DNA from 4 places in the Bacillus sp. AFS031507 genome. Region 1 is predicted to be linked to each of the others. Evidence: predicted binding sites of a transcription regulator. Region 1 holds the regulator's gene; each other region holds the start of a gene.
What was found. The regulator Rex, encoded in region 1, represses fermentation and respiration genes when NADH is low (regulators of the CRP and FNR family bind a similar motif). The targets are predictions, from matches to a motif close to TTGTGAAATATTTCACAA.
Positions count from the first base shown of each region.

Region 2: COE25_RS05430 (cytochrome c oxidase subunit 2A) is a predicted target of Rex. The motif match lies at 2,394-2,411, and genes of this name have one in related genera.
Region 3: COE25_RS22315 (formate/nitrite transporter family protein) is a predicted target of Rex. The motif match lies at 2,196-2,213, and genes of this name have one in related genera.
Region 4: COE25_RS01495 (DoxX family membrane protein) is a predicted target of Rex. The motif match lies at 929-946, and genes of this name have one in related genera.

Region 1 covers NZ_NUOW01000035.1:4,461-7,642, reverse strand. The annotation lists gene ystJ (NADP-dependent malic enzyme) at 1-905, opposite strand, end outside; gene COE25_RS25080 (redox-sensing transcriptional repressor Rex) at 1,065-1,721, opposite strand; gene moaC (cyclic pyranopterin monophosphate synthase MoaC) at 1,758-2,255, opposite strand; gene COE25_RS25070 (ABC-F family ATP-binding cassette domain-containing protein) at 2,433-3,182, shown strand, end outside.
Region 2 covers NZ_NUOW01000003.1:301,894-305,075, forward strand. The annotation lists gene COE25_RS05420 (b(o/a)3-type cytochrome-c oxidase subunit 1) at 1-1,552, opposite strand, end outside; gene COE25_RS05425 (cytochrome c oxidase subunit II) at 1,552-2,028, opposite strand; gene COE25_RS05430 (cytochrome c oxidase subunit 2A) at 2,050-2,199, opposite strand; gene COE25_RS05435 (type III polyketide synthase) at 2,934-3,182, shown strand, end outside.
Region 3 covers NZ_NUOW01000025.1:198,258-201,439, reverse strand. The annotation lists gene COE25_RS22325 (bifunctional metallophosphatase/5'-nucleotidase) at 1-48, opposite strand, end outside; gene COE25_RS22320 (VanW family protein) at 151-1,149, opposite strand; gene COE25_RS22315 (formate/nitrite transporter family protein) at 1,338-2,162, opposite strand; gene COE25_RS22310 (methylated-DNA--[protein]-cysteine S-methyltransferase) at 2,594-3,133, shown strand; gene COE25_RS22305 (SH3 domain-containing protein) at 3,167-3,182, opposite strand, start outside.
Region 4 covers NZ_NUOW01000001.1:320,749-323,930, reverse strand. The annotation lists gene COE25_RS01500 (hypothetical protein) at 33-254, shown strand; gene COE25_RS01495 (DoxX family membrane protein) at 315-824, opposite strand; gene COE25_RS01490 (DoxX family membrane protein) at 1,059-1,568, opposite strand; gene COE25_RS01485 (SRPBCC family protein) at 1,794-2,183, opposite strand; gene COE25_RS01480 (SRPBCC family protein) at 2,237-2,692, opposite strand; gene COE25_RS01475 (ArsR/SmtB family transcription factor) at 2,676-2,999, opposite strand.

The DNA of each region.
Region 1 (3,182 bases):
GCTCCTGCTTCTTTGGCCGCATCGGGCATAATTTCCGGTACAGGGTTGGCCATGGCAAAGATAATCGGGTTACGGTGCATAGAACCAACCATATCCTTTGTAACGGCCCCGGCTGCTGATACCCCCACAAACACATCTGCGTCAACGAGCGCATCGGCTAACGCTCCTTGTTTTTGCTCGCGATTTGTCATTCGCGCCATTTCATCTTTGAATCGATTCATTCCGAACGGGCGGCCTTCATAAATAATTCCTTTTGTATCGCATAAAATAACATCCTTCGCGCCCATATGCAGCAGGAGCTTAACAATTGCTACTCCAGCTGAACCTGCTCCGTTTACGGCAACACGAATATCTTTAATTTTTTTATCTGCTAATTTTAATGCGTTGATTAGACCAGCGGCTGTTACAATCGCGGTTCCATGCTGGTCATCATGAAAAACAGGAATCTCGCAGGCTTTGCGGAGGCGGTCTTCAATTTCAAAGCATTGCGGCGCAGCAATATCCTCCAAGTTCACTCCGCCAAATGTTGGTTCTAGCAGCTTGACGGTTTCTACGATCTGGTCTGTGTCAGTGGTGGCCAAGCAAATGGGAAAGGCATCAACATCTGCGAACGATTTGAATAACACGGCCTTTCCTTCCATCACAGGCATCGCAGCTTTTGGTCCAATGTTTCCAAGCCCCAGGACCGCTGTCCCATTGGATACCACTGCGACAAGATTGCCCTTCGAGGTATAATCATAGACTTTATTTTCGTCTGCATAAATGTCCAAACATGGCTCTGCCACACCGGGTGAATAGGCAAGGCTTAAATCTTTTGCATTATGTACTGCCACCTTAGAATAAATCCCAACCTTGCCTTGGTGTTCCTTGTGCATTTTTAACGCTTCATCTCGTAAAATTGACATTGAATTTCCCCCACTTCCCGGTTAGTAACCGCTTGCATTTTATCTACCTACATCTTAGTGCATAAGAAAGTATTTTTATAGATTATGTAATTAAAAAAAGCAGGGAGTTAATCATACAAAAGGCCTTCCACAAATTTTGTGGAAAGCCTTTTTAACTAATTATTCTTCATCTATTTCGACCGTTGGATAATGCTTTAAAAAGTAGACTAGCGATTGAAGCTCCACAGCCAAGTCAATATGATGGACCCTTATTAAGGGTGGAACATTTAACCTCGCTGGAGTGAAATTTAAGATCCCTTTTACATTCGCTTGGACCAGTCGATCGGTTATCATTTGTGCGGCAGGAGCCGGAACCGTTAATATCGCCACTGAAATATTAGTTTCTGATAACACCTTCTCTAAATCGTCCATAGGGTGAACAGGTACCTCGCGAATCATGGTTCCCATTTTGTCGGGATCCACATCGAAGGCGCATTCTATTTTTGTGTTATTATTTTTTAAAAAGTTATAGTTTAAAAAGGCAGTCCCAAGATTTCCGACTCCTATTAAGGCAACCTTAGTTAATTCATCCTGATCTAGGGTCTTTCGGAAGAAGGATATTAAGTAATTAACATTATACCCATAGCCCTTTTTTCCTAACGCACCGAAATAGGAAAAGTCGCGGCGAATCGTTGCTGAGTCTACCTTTACTGCTTCACTCAATTCCGCTGAAGAGACCCTTTGCTTGCCTGAACTTTGCAGGTTTTTTAGAAATCGATAATAGAGGGGCAGCCGTTTTGCTGTCGCCTGTGGTATTTTCGTTGTTTCATTACTCATAATCTCCCACACCCCATGAATGGTTTAGTTAAAAATTTATTTAACTCTTTCATCTCTTTTAAAATCACCGTTTTTACCGCCCGTTTTTTCGACAAGATACGTCGGTCCAATTACCATACCTTTATCAACGGCTTTACACATATCATAAACCGTTAAGGCACATGCGGATGCGGCTGTTAACGCTTCCATTTCTACACCTGTGTTCCCTTTCGTTTTAACGGCTGCAGCAATATATAATTGATAGTTCTCATCCTTATCCTGTTCCCAAGAGAAAGAAATATTAACACCTGTTAATGGAATCGGATGGCACATTGGAATCAAATCCCATGTCTTCTTTGCTGCCATGACAGCTGCTATCTGGGCCACAGCTAAGACATCGCCCTTCTTCATCTCATTATTAGTTATTTTATCATAAATTTCTTTACTAACGGTAATGCTGGAATGAGCAAGCGCCGTACGTGCCGTTTCCGGCTTATCACTGACGTCGACCATTTTTGCTCTGCCTTCTTCATTAAAATGCGTAAATTCTGCCATATAAAAAATCCTCCCATCAAATCATACACTATTTTTCCTTATATGTGTGTGAAACTTTGAACTATATATTACATTTTATGTCGGTTTAAGACTTCACTCCGCTAATATGGCGAGCAGTTTATTGCCGACATACCGGGAATAAGGTACACTAATCCTATGTAATAGAGGTGAATGAGAATGATTTTGCTACAGGTTAATCAATTACAAAAATATTATGGTGCTGACCTTATTTTATCGAATATTAAGCTCGAATTACAAACTCGGGACCGTGTTGCCCTTGTTGGACGCAATGGGGCGGGAAAATCGACATTATTGAAAATTATTGCCGGACACTTGTCGCATGATGGCGGAGAAATCATCAAGCCAAAAGAAGTGACGATTGGCTATTTAGCTCAAAATACTGGGTTAGAATCATCATTATCCATATGGGATGAAATGCTGACGGTTTTTGAACCGCTGCGATTGATGGAAAAACAACTCCGCACACTTGAAGAACAAATGGCTGATCCCCTCGTTTTTGGAGACAGTGGCAGGTACGAAAGAATCCTAAAAGAGTACGATCATCTTCAGGTCAAATTTAAAGAACTGGGAGGGTATCAGTATGAGGCAGAGATGCGCTCCGTCCTTCATGGGCTGAATTTCCATGATAAATCCTTGATGATATCTAGTTTAAGCGGCGGGCAGAAAACTCGTCTAGCCCTTGGTAAACTCTTGTTAACCAGGCCTGATATCCTAATATTGGATGAGCCCACAAACCACCTTGATATTGATACGCTTTCCTGGCTGGAGCAATATTTACAAAGTTATCATGGGGCGATTTTGATCGTTTCCCATGACCGCTATTTTTTAGATAAAGTTGTTACTCAAGTTTATGAAGTATCCCGTAAGCAAATCCAAAGGTTTACAGGCAACTATAGTACTTACCTT
Region 2 (3,182 bases), on a different contig from region 1:
GTTTCCAGTTTTCAAATACCATTGGTGCTTTTTCATCAAGATTTTCTGCAACAGCAACAGGGAATTCCTCTTCCCCTTTTGGAGCAAAGAAGGCAAGATTGATAAATATGATAATAACCAGAATAATCCCTAGGAATAAAATGGTCCCGCCAACTGCTTGAGCGATTTGATAAGGAATCCATTCTGCTGCTTGCTTTGCCCCGCCGTAGGTAGAGAAAGCGGAACGTCTTGGACCGCCAAGGAGACCTTGAAAGTGCATTGCACCTGACATGAATGCCATTCCAATAAACCAAACCCATGCTTGGATTATTCCTAATTTATTCATTGCTTTTGTCAATTTACGTCCAGTTAAATGTGGTACCAACCAATAGGAGATCCCAAAGAACGTTAATACAACCGAAGTTGCAGCAGTTAAATGGAAGTGTCCTGTCACCCAAATAGTATTATGAACTACCTGGTCCATTTGATTGGATGCATTGATAATACCACCAGCTCCAGCAGGAATAAATGATGCCATACCAATAAATGGAACTGTGAAACGAGCATCTCCCCATGGCAGAACCTTAAACCAGCCAAACAGGCCTTTTGCTCCTTTTGAGCGACCATATCTCTCGAAGGTTGCGAAAAGAGAGAAGGCAGTCATTAACGATGGAATAATAACCATGAATGTTAGGATAACCTGTAAGTACTTCCAGGCAGGGTCAATACCTGGCTCTGTTAATTGATGGTGAAAACCAACCGGAATCGAGAATAGCAGGAACAAAATAAATGACAAACGTGCTAATGAATCAGAAAAAATTTTCCCACCAATAATTTTCGGGATAATCGCATACCAACACATATATGCAGGCAATAACCAGAAATAAACAAGTGGATGCCCAAAATACCAGAATAAAGTCCGACTTACTAACACATCAACAGTATCAACTAATCCAAGCGACCAAGGAAGTAATTGGAACAATACGGTTGCTGCAACTCCAAGAGTAGCAATAATCCACATGACTGTATTTATAACAGCCATAAAGCTTAATAACGGACTTGGCTGCCCGGGATTATTCTTCCTCCATTTTGCATAGGTCATGATTTGTGAAGCACCATCAATCCAGCTTCCTATAACGACGAAGGTTAAGCCTAAGTAAAATATCCAATGGGCTTTAAGAGGTGCATAAAAAGTGTAAAGTACGGATGCTTCCTTAAGTAAAACCATGGTAGCTGCCATTAAGGTACCGACTAACATGATCCAAAAACCGATCCAGCCAGTGCGGCGGGCAGCATTTGAATGACCGCCAGTGGTTCTGCTTACGGCAGCATACTGAAATCCCATAATAAAAAATGTCGTTAAAACCAATCCCATTAAAACACCATGGACGGTTAAGATTTGGTAGTAATCAATACCCCATGGAAGCTCCCATTTACCGGAACGGACAAGGGTTTGTAAAAGCCCCATTAAACCACCAAGTGCAAGTGCAGAGAAGGCAACAAAAAAGTGGGCCATTGAAAGCTTTGCATCACGAGGATCAACTTTTACTTTTGCTGCTGTCGAGTTAGCCATTATTTTACCACCTCAATCATCGAACTCATTAAATGGTGACCAGCACCACAATATTCATTACAAACAATTAAATATTCACCAGCTTTATCAAACGTGGTTGTATATTCGCTGACATAACCAGGTTCAAGCATCATGTTAATATTTGTGCCAGCTACTTCAAACCCGTGGACAACATCTTTGGTTGTAGCAATAACTTTTACCTTAGCCCCAACTGGTACTTCCACTTTCACTGGATTATAGGAGAACGCTGCAGCTACATATACTAATTCATAGTCCCAATCCTTACCTTCAACCTTATGTAATCCTGGTTTATCAAATGGTTTTGTTTGATCGACCTTATCCACATTAATCGTAGTTAAACAACTTGGCGGCTTGTTGCCAAGATAGAATGCGCTTACACCCACAACTGTCAAAAATACTACCAGTGCACTAATTCCGAAAGTTAGCCAAATCTTCTCGAACTTATGCATATGCATAATTCTTTCCCCCTTCAATTATTAAAAGCGTTCAACAAATAGGTAATAGACACTTACCCAAGTGACAACAATAAAAGCTCCCAATAAGAAAACGGACGCTAATGTCCCTTTAAGAGAAGAGCTGTCTTCTATTTCTGTTTTTTTGTTTGTTTTAAGTTCCGCATTCGCCATCCCCCTGCACTCCCTTCAGAGTAGTTAAAATAAATGATTAGTTCTCTTTCATAATACAAAACAATTGTGAAGAAAAAATAACAAAATTAGCAGTTCACAAAATGTTCATTCCTTAGATATCTACTATGTTAATATTATAAAATTGATGTAACAGTGATTTATATCACAATTGCCAGGGGTTATTTGTGACTAAAATGTGAACTATCACACTTTACCTGTGATAAAAGTAATTGAATAATCATTCACACACGAAATTAACCACCCTTTTTGAAATGAATGTCACACTTTGGAATCCTATAAATATGATATTAAGAAATTCATATTTTCCTTCAGAAAAGAGTGTGTTTTTGTGGAAAAATATTATTGTGATAATTGCCGCCTTTTGTATGACCAGGTAGAAATCTGTAAAATCTGCGGAACATTAGTAAAAAATAAAATTAAAATTGAAGTTCAAAAACAACCCGATAAAAAATAAGGTGAAAAAACATTAATAAGCATTTTTCTTGCTGTTTATTTAGAAATTCGGAACTGGAAATCATTAGTTAATGAATGAAATCAATATCCATTATATAATTTAAGAGCACAGCAACAACCTTCAAAACGTTTGCTTCCCAGAGTGGAAACTTTTGGTTTCCTCTTTATATAGGGAAGCTTTTTTTTTGCTTTCTGAAACTCTTGAATAAAAACCTTTAAACTGGAAAAAATACCCTTACATAGATTGAAGGAGAAAAAACATGCCTACAATTATTTCAGTTGCAGAGGTTACTCCCCCTTTTGAAGTTAATCAAAATCAAGCTTTGGAGTTTGCACGAGAGCTTTTCTCAGATTCCTTTAAGGATATTGAAAGACTTTTACGAGCTTTTCAAAATGGACAAATTGAAAAAAGACATTTTGTTAAAAATCTCGATTGGTTTAAAGAAGAACATACTTTTGAAGAAAAAAATTCTGCATATATTGAATCTGCGGTGATACTTGGAAAAGAA
Region 3 (3,182 bases), on a different contig from region 1:
CAGTGCTAGGATCGATAAGGAAAGAAGCGCTTTTTGAAACAATTTCATACTATTCCTCCTACAATTTTCTAAAAGAACCAAAGGTATTTTTCGCATTGTAGGTTTGGAATATACAGAAAAGGCACCAAAGGAGCTTGGTGCCTGACACTATTAATGTTTGGCGATCAGACTTTGGTAGGCTGCTGATGTTCTTACTTCAATGGTCAAGGTTCCCTTTTTATAGATGGATTTGATAATAAATGGAGCACCAGTGTTGTTCTGAAATTGAAAGTCCGGTCCACCATAAGATACGGTTGCATCTCTGCCAGCAGGTACATACCCAACCGACAAGGAATGGTGATGTTTTTCAATATAACTAACACCTACCTGATCCACTGCATTGAACAGGGTTGATGACGTCTGGCAAATTCCTCCGCCGATACCGTCGACTAGTTGCTTATTTACAATTTCCTTCGCCTTTTGATATCCATGGGCGGCATCACTTGGACCAACAGTGGTATTAAATGAGAAAATATCTCCCGCTCCGACAATGATATTATTAATGGCCTCGGCCGACAGCTGAATATTCTTTGAACGGCCTACAACTCCGCTATTAAATCTCGTTGTAAAGCTTGCCACGACAACTTCCCCTAACTGGTCAACATCCTCAGGCTTATAACCGCTCTCGGTCACATATAAAGGTAGTTCAATAACTCCACCCGTTGCCGATGCTGTTATGACCTTTTCAACTAACTCTGATTCCTCTAAGATAATTCTAGGTTTGCCTTTAATGATTTGACCATTGGGGCCAATCTTATCAAGAACCATTCGTTGGTCATATCCTTTGGTACTTTCCGTCCCTCTTGCTAAATCCTTTGCCCATTTTTCAAGTTCCTTTTTGTAGGTTTCATTATCGGTTCCAAAACCCATTTCCACTGGTAAAAAGGTTTCCAAAATAGCATTTGTATTCGGATCAATGACACTCACCGTAATTGGTTTTGGTTTTTCTTCTTTCTGTGGTGGTTCTGGTGTTTTATTGGGCTTTTGTTGTCCTGGTTCAGTTACTTTTTCTTCAACTGTCTTTTCTGTATTCGTTTTTTCTGTACATCCGGCAATAATTAATAAGCTACAAATTAATAAAATTGATACTAGCCACGAGCTCTTTGTCATTTCCCCCAACCTCTTATCCTTTATTTTCATGCAGTAAATGCTGACCTCCAAACGAAGTCCATACATTCTTGGATTTTATTCCCGTTTGCATGTCAATATGACTTATAAGTATTGATTAATATGCAAAAAAGCCCCTTAGGTGTAAGGAGCTTAATCAGTGAAGATATATAATTTTTTTAAGCTGTAAATTATCTTACGCTGCTTTTCATCATTGGTTGAACCACTAATGGTTCCGAATATGTGCGTTCATTTTTCTTATAGGCGTGCCAATATGCGAGTGCGATAAAGACAGATCCGCCAACCGCATTGCCTATAAAGACAGGGATAAAATTTTCAATATATCCTAGCCAAGTAAAATGGCCGGCAAATATCGCTGCAGGAATCACAAACATATTCGCTACAACGTGTTGGAATCCGATTGCGACAAATGCCATCGTTGGAAACCAAATACCTGCAATTTTTCCGACCATATCGTTTGCTCCATAACAAAGCCACACTGCCGCTGCCACCAGCCAATTACAGCCAATCCCCGAAACGAAGGCTTGGAGAAAGGTTGCTTCTAATTTATGGTCAGCAATACTAATCGTTCTTTCCAAGAAGGGGCCTGATTCGGTAAGTCCAACCAGATGCCCAAAAAAGTATGCTACAAAAATGGCCCCGATAAAGTTACTGACCGTAACAAGAAACCAATTATAAACAACCTGTCTAGTGCTAATCTTATTCGCCATTCGAGCTAGAGACACAGCCATCATATTTCCTGTTAATAGCTCACCACCTGCAAGCAAGGTGAGGATAAGGCCGATTGGGAAGACAGTCGCACCAATCAAACTGCTTAACCCCTCTAAATTTCCTGTTAAAGTTGCTGTGACACGGATGAAAAGTAAATAACCTAAAGCAATGAAGGCACCTGCTTCAAAACCTAATATCAGGGTCTGTAAAGGATGGTATTTTGATTTTTTTACTCCATTTTCAACGGTAATTTCCATGATTGTTTCGGGTTTACTATATCCCATATGATATACTCCTTTTTAAATGAACCATTTAGTATGTGAAATGTTTAACATACTTCTATTTTATAACAAATTCTTTTAAAATCCTGTGAATATTTCTTTAACTATTTTAGAGCGCTTACATTTACCTTTGTAATCTTGCTTTTATATTCAAAATATCTTACTTCCCTTTCCTAATAAAGGTATACTGATTCTGAGGTGACATGGTGGAGTGTAAAAACACCACAGGAGTTACGGACGGAGACGAATGGTCTAACAGAAGAAAGATGGCAGTCAATTATCAATAATGTTCCTTCATATGATGATAAACCAGTATGTTAGTCGGTATCCCTAACCCAGCCCATTTTGCTACACTTTTAAAAAAAATAACCAGCCATACTTCATCAGAGTATCGTCAAATGATCCGAAAGGAATAAAGAATGGAGGTTTATACAATGGAAAAGAAAATTTATTGGAGTTTGTTTATATATGGTCCATGGAAAATGTATCTCGCAGCAACGGTAGATGGACTTTGTTATGTAGGTTCCGATCATAAGGACTTAGAAGAACTGGTGACTTGGGTCCAAAAAAAACTCCCGCATCACCTTTTGGAACGTGATGATAGTAAATTACAACCTTTTGTAGACGAATTCACCGAATATTTTCAAGGAAAGCGCACGTCTTTTACCTTTCCAATCGATTTTCACGGGACTCCCTTTCAACAATCTGTTTGGAACGTATTAAATGAAATTCCCTATGGATGCACACATACTTACTCAGAAATCGCGGAACTCCTGCAGAAACCTAAATCGGTACGTGCCGTTGCCGCTGCAATTGGAGCAAACCCGATATTAATTACTGTTCCTTGTCATCGTGTGATTGGTAAGAACGGGAAGTTAACTGGTTTTCGCGGCGGTTTAGATATGAAGGAAAAACTGTTAGATTTGGAAAAAGAACCCTCCAGTTTGAAAGGTGTAATCATACATGCTAAATAAACCAAAAAGGCAGAGAGAAAGTCTCTGCCCTTTTTATTTTATATATTTA
Region 4 (3,182 bases), on a different contig from region 1:
TTAAAAAATAATCATTTCTGGGGGGAAACGATATGATTAGAGCGGCTATTGCTGGTGTTGTTGGTTTTGTGCTTATTTTTATCGAGTCGATGATTGTGATGAAGCTAAAAGGTCTTGAAACGATTGAATTTGGCGGGTTGGCTCCCTTCATTAATGTCTGGGCTATGAATTTCTTTTTCATGTTTGCCATCCTTACACAGGTAACCAATTGGTATATGAACAAAGAAAGTTTAAAAGAAGATAAAAGCTTTTAGGATTAAAAAAAAGCGACGCATCTGGTAGGAAAACCAAGACTGCGTCGCTTTTTGTTTGGATTAAACATTATGTTTTACAGCTTTATTCCCTTTAAATGCAGTGTTACGAATGAATGGGATAACCCAACGGTCAAGACCGATGCGGCCCGCATTATAGCCAGAGAATAGGATGATCGCTCCTAGGAAAAGATCTGTTGGAATATGTGACACAGTTCCTGCTAAGAAAAATGAAAAGTTCATTACAAGTCCAAAGAACATAGCAGCAGTTGTTAAACATCCAAGAATAAGTCCAAGTCCGATTAAGAATTCACCTAGTGGGACGATCGTGTTAAAAATATCAACGTTTGGTAACGCGAAATGCTTTAAGAAATCAACATACCAGCCATAAACCATCGCACCGTCTGGACCTTTCACTGGATTGGCGATTGCCCCTTTTAGATAGCCAGAAGCATCAAAACCGCCTGATAATTTGTGGAACCCAGCTGTTATCCAAGAATACCCCATATATAAGCGAAGAACTGTTAAAATTCCAGCGGCAACTTTGTTTTCTCTTAACCAATTTACTATCATGTGAAACACTCCTTGTTAATTTATTTTTATTTGTTTGTTTGTTTGTTTGTTTGTTCGTTAACTACAACTTTACTATACCAAACTTATTTTGAAATTAGGGCAAATTGTTCACTGTTTCACATATTTGTAAAAAAGTTATGAACAAATTTCAAACGAACAAGATCCTTCACCAGACTCTTGGAGAGTTTTGTATAAAAGGGAGCTTATCAAAGACATTCCCCTTGCTTACTTGCATTAAACGTTATGCTTTACAGTTTTACTACCTTTAAATGCAGTGTTACGAATGAATGGGATAACCCAACGGTCAAGACCGATGCGACCAGCGTTATAGCCTGAGAAAAGAATAATTGCTCCTAGGAAAAGATCTGTTGGAATATGTGACACGGTTCCTGCTAAGAAAAATGAAAAGTTCATTACAAGTCCAAAGAACATAGCAGCAGTTGTTAAACATCCAAGAATAAGTCCAAGTCCGATTAAGAATTCACCTAGTGGGACGATCGTGTTAAAAATATCAACGTTTGGTAACGCGAAATGCTTTAAGAAATCAACATACCAGCCATAAACCATCGCACCGTCTGGACCTTTCACTGGATTAGCGATTGCCCCTTTTAGATAGCCAGAAGCATCAAAACCGCCTGATAATTTGTGGAACCCAGCTGTAATCCAAGAATACCCCATATATAAGCGAAGAACTGTTAAAATTCCAGCGGCAACTTTGTTTTCTCTTAACCAATTTACTACCATGTGAAACACTCCTTGTTAATTTATTTTAGTTGTTTGTTTGTTCGTTAACTACATTTTTACTATACCAAACTTATTTTGAAATTAGGGTAAATTGTTCACTATTTCACATATTCGTAAAAAAGTTGTGAACATTTTATTGCAGGGCCATGAACTCCATTACTTCCTAATTAATAAGAAAAATGCTTGGAGATGCTCCAAGCATTTTTACGTCATTCTGCGTGTGAATTAACCTAAATATTTTTCTAAAGGGTTCCAGTAATTCGCTCCCCATCCTGCTGCAAGATGTTCTCCTTCAGCATCAGGAAAACCAATGTGGTCGAAAACCAAAAGGGTTTTTGAGTCTTGTTCTTTTAGCTCAAACTTAGCAATAGAATAAACTCCCTCTGGCCAGTTCGCTACTCGCCAAGCTTGTACAATTCGCACACCTGGAACAAGTTCAATGTTTCTTCCAAGAATCATGCCGCCAAAACACGAAAAAGTACCACCAGCTTCGGGACTGATTTCTGTAGGTGCACCTCCCGTCATTTTGCTAAATTGTTTCGAATCGGTAAGTGCTTCATATATAAGTCCAGGACTGGCATTGAAAATTACTTCTTGATGAATTATTTTAGTCATTTTTAATTCCTCCAATATATTCAGTAGAAAAGGTTATTTATTTTTTATAAAAATTAATGCATGGCCATTTCGGACCATGGATCTACACCTGGATCATTGCCTTCTGCAAAATCTTTAATGCGCGGCATGTAATGGGACCATCCTTGTTGGTGCGATGGGATTTCTTCAACTGGCAAGTCATAATGGGTTAAAACTAAATTTGTGCCATTTTCTTTCGGAGTCAGTTTGAATTCAACCTTACTTGAACCAGGTGGCACGAGCTTTGATTTTTCCCAACCCCAAGACATGACGATTTTTTCAAAAGGGACAATTTCTAGATATTCGCCCATGGCAATATCGCTGCCATTCACATCAATTCGATATTTACCACCGATTTTTGGTTCGAGCAGAATATGTCTCCCCATCCAGCGAACCATTTTGTCCGCATCAGTAAAGAACGAAAATAATGTTTCCGGGCGGGCTTCAATAAATATTTCTTTTGTGATGATTTCATTATTGGTCTGATTCATTTTTTCTCCTTTCTTCCTCTTCGGCAGCTTCTTTCAAACGAAGTAAACTATCATCCCAAAAACGGTCAATATACTGCTTTAATTCAGAAAAACCGTCCCTTCTAATACCGTAGTACCGTTTCGTTCCGTCTCTCCGAACTATAACTAGGCCGGATTGTTCGAGAACTTTGAGATGCTGAGAAACTGCTGGAGCTGAAATGTCAAAATGTGAGGCAATCGCGCTGGAGGTCATTTCTCCATCACGAACGAGATAGAGTATATCTCGACGTCTAGGTTCTGCTAATGCATGAAGGACTTTTTCAATCATATCGTTATTTTAGCGTACACTTAATTAAGTGTCAACTTAATTAAGTGCTAATCATATTAGTATCTTTTGGCAAAAAGATGAATATATGAATTCATAAGAGGATTGAAATTTTTTCCAAAAAAGGACTTGAAAAACTAATGGTATTAGTTAATATAAAACTAATGATATTAGTTAAAGGGGAAG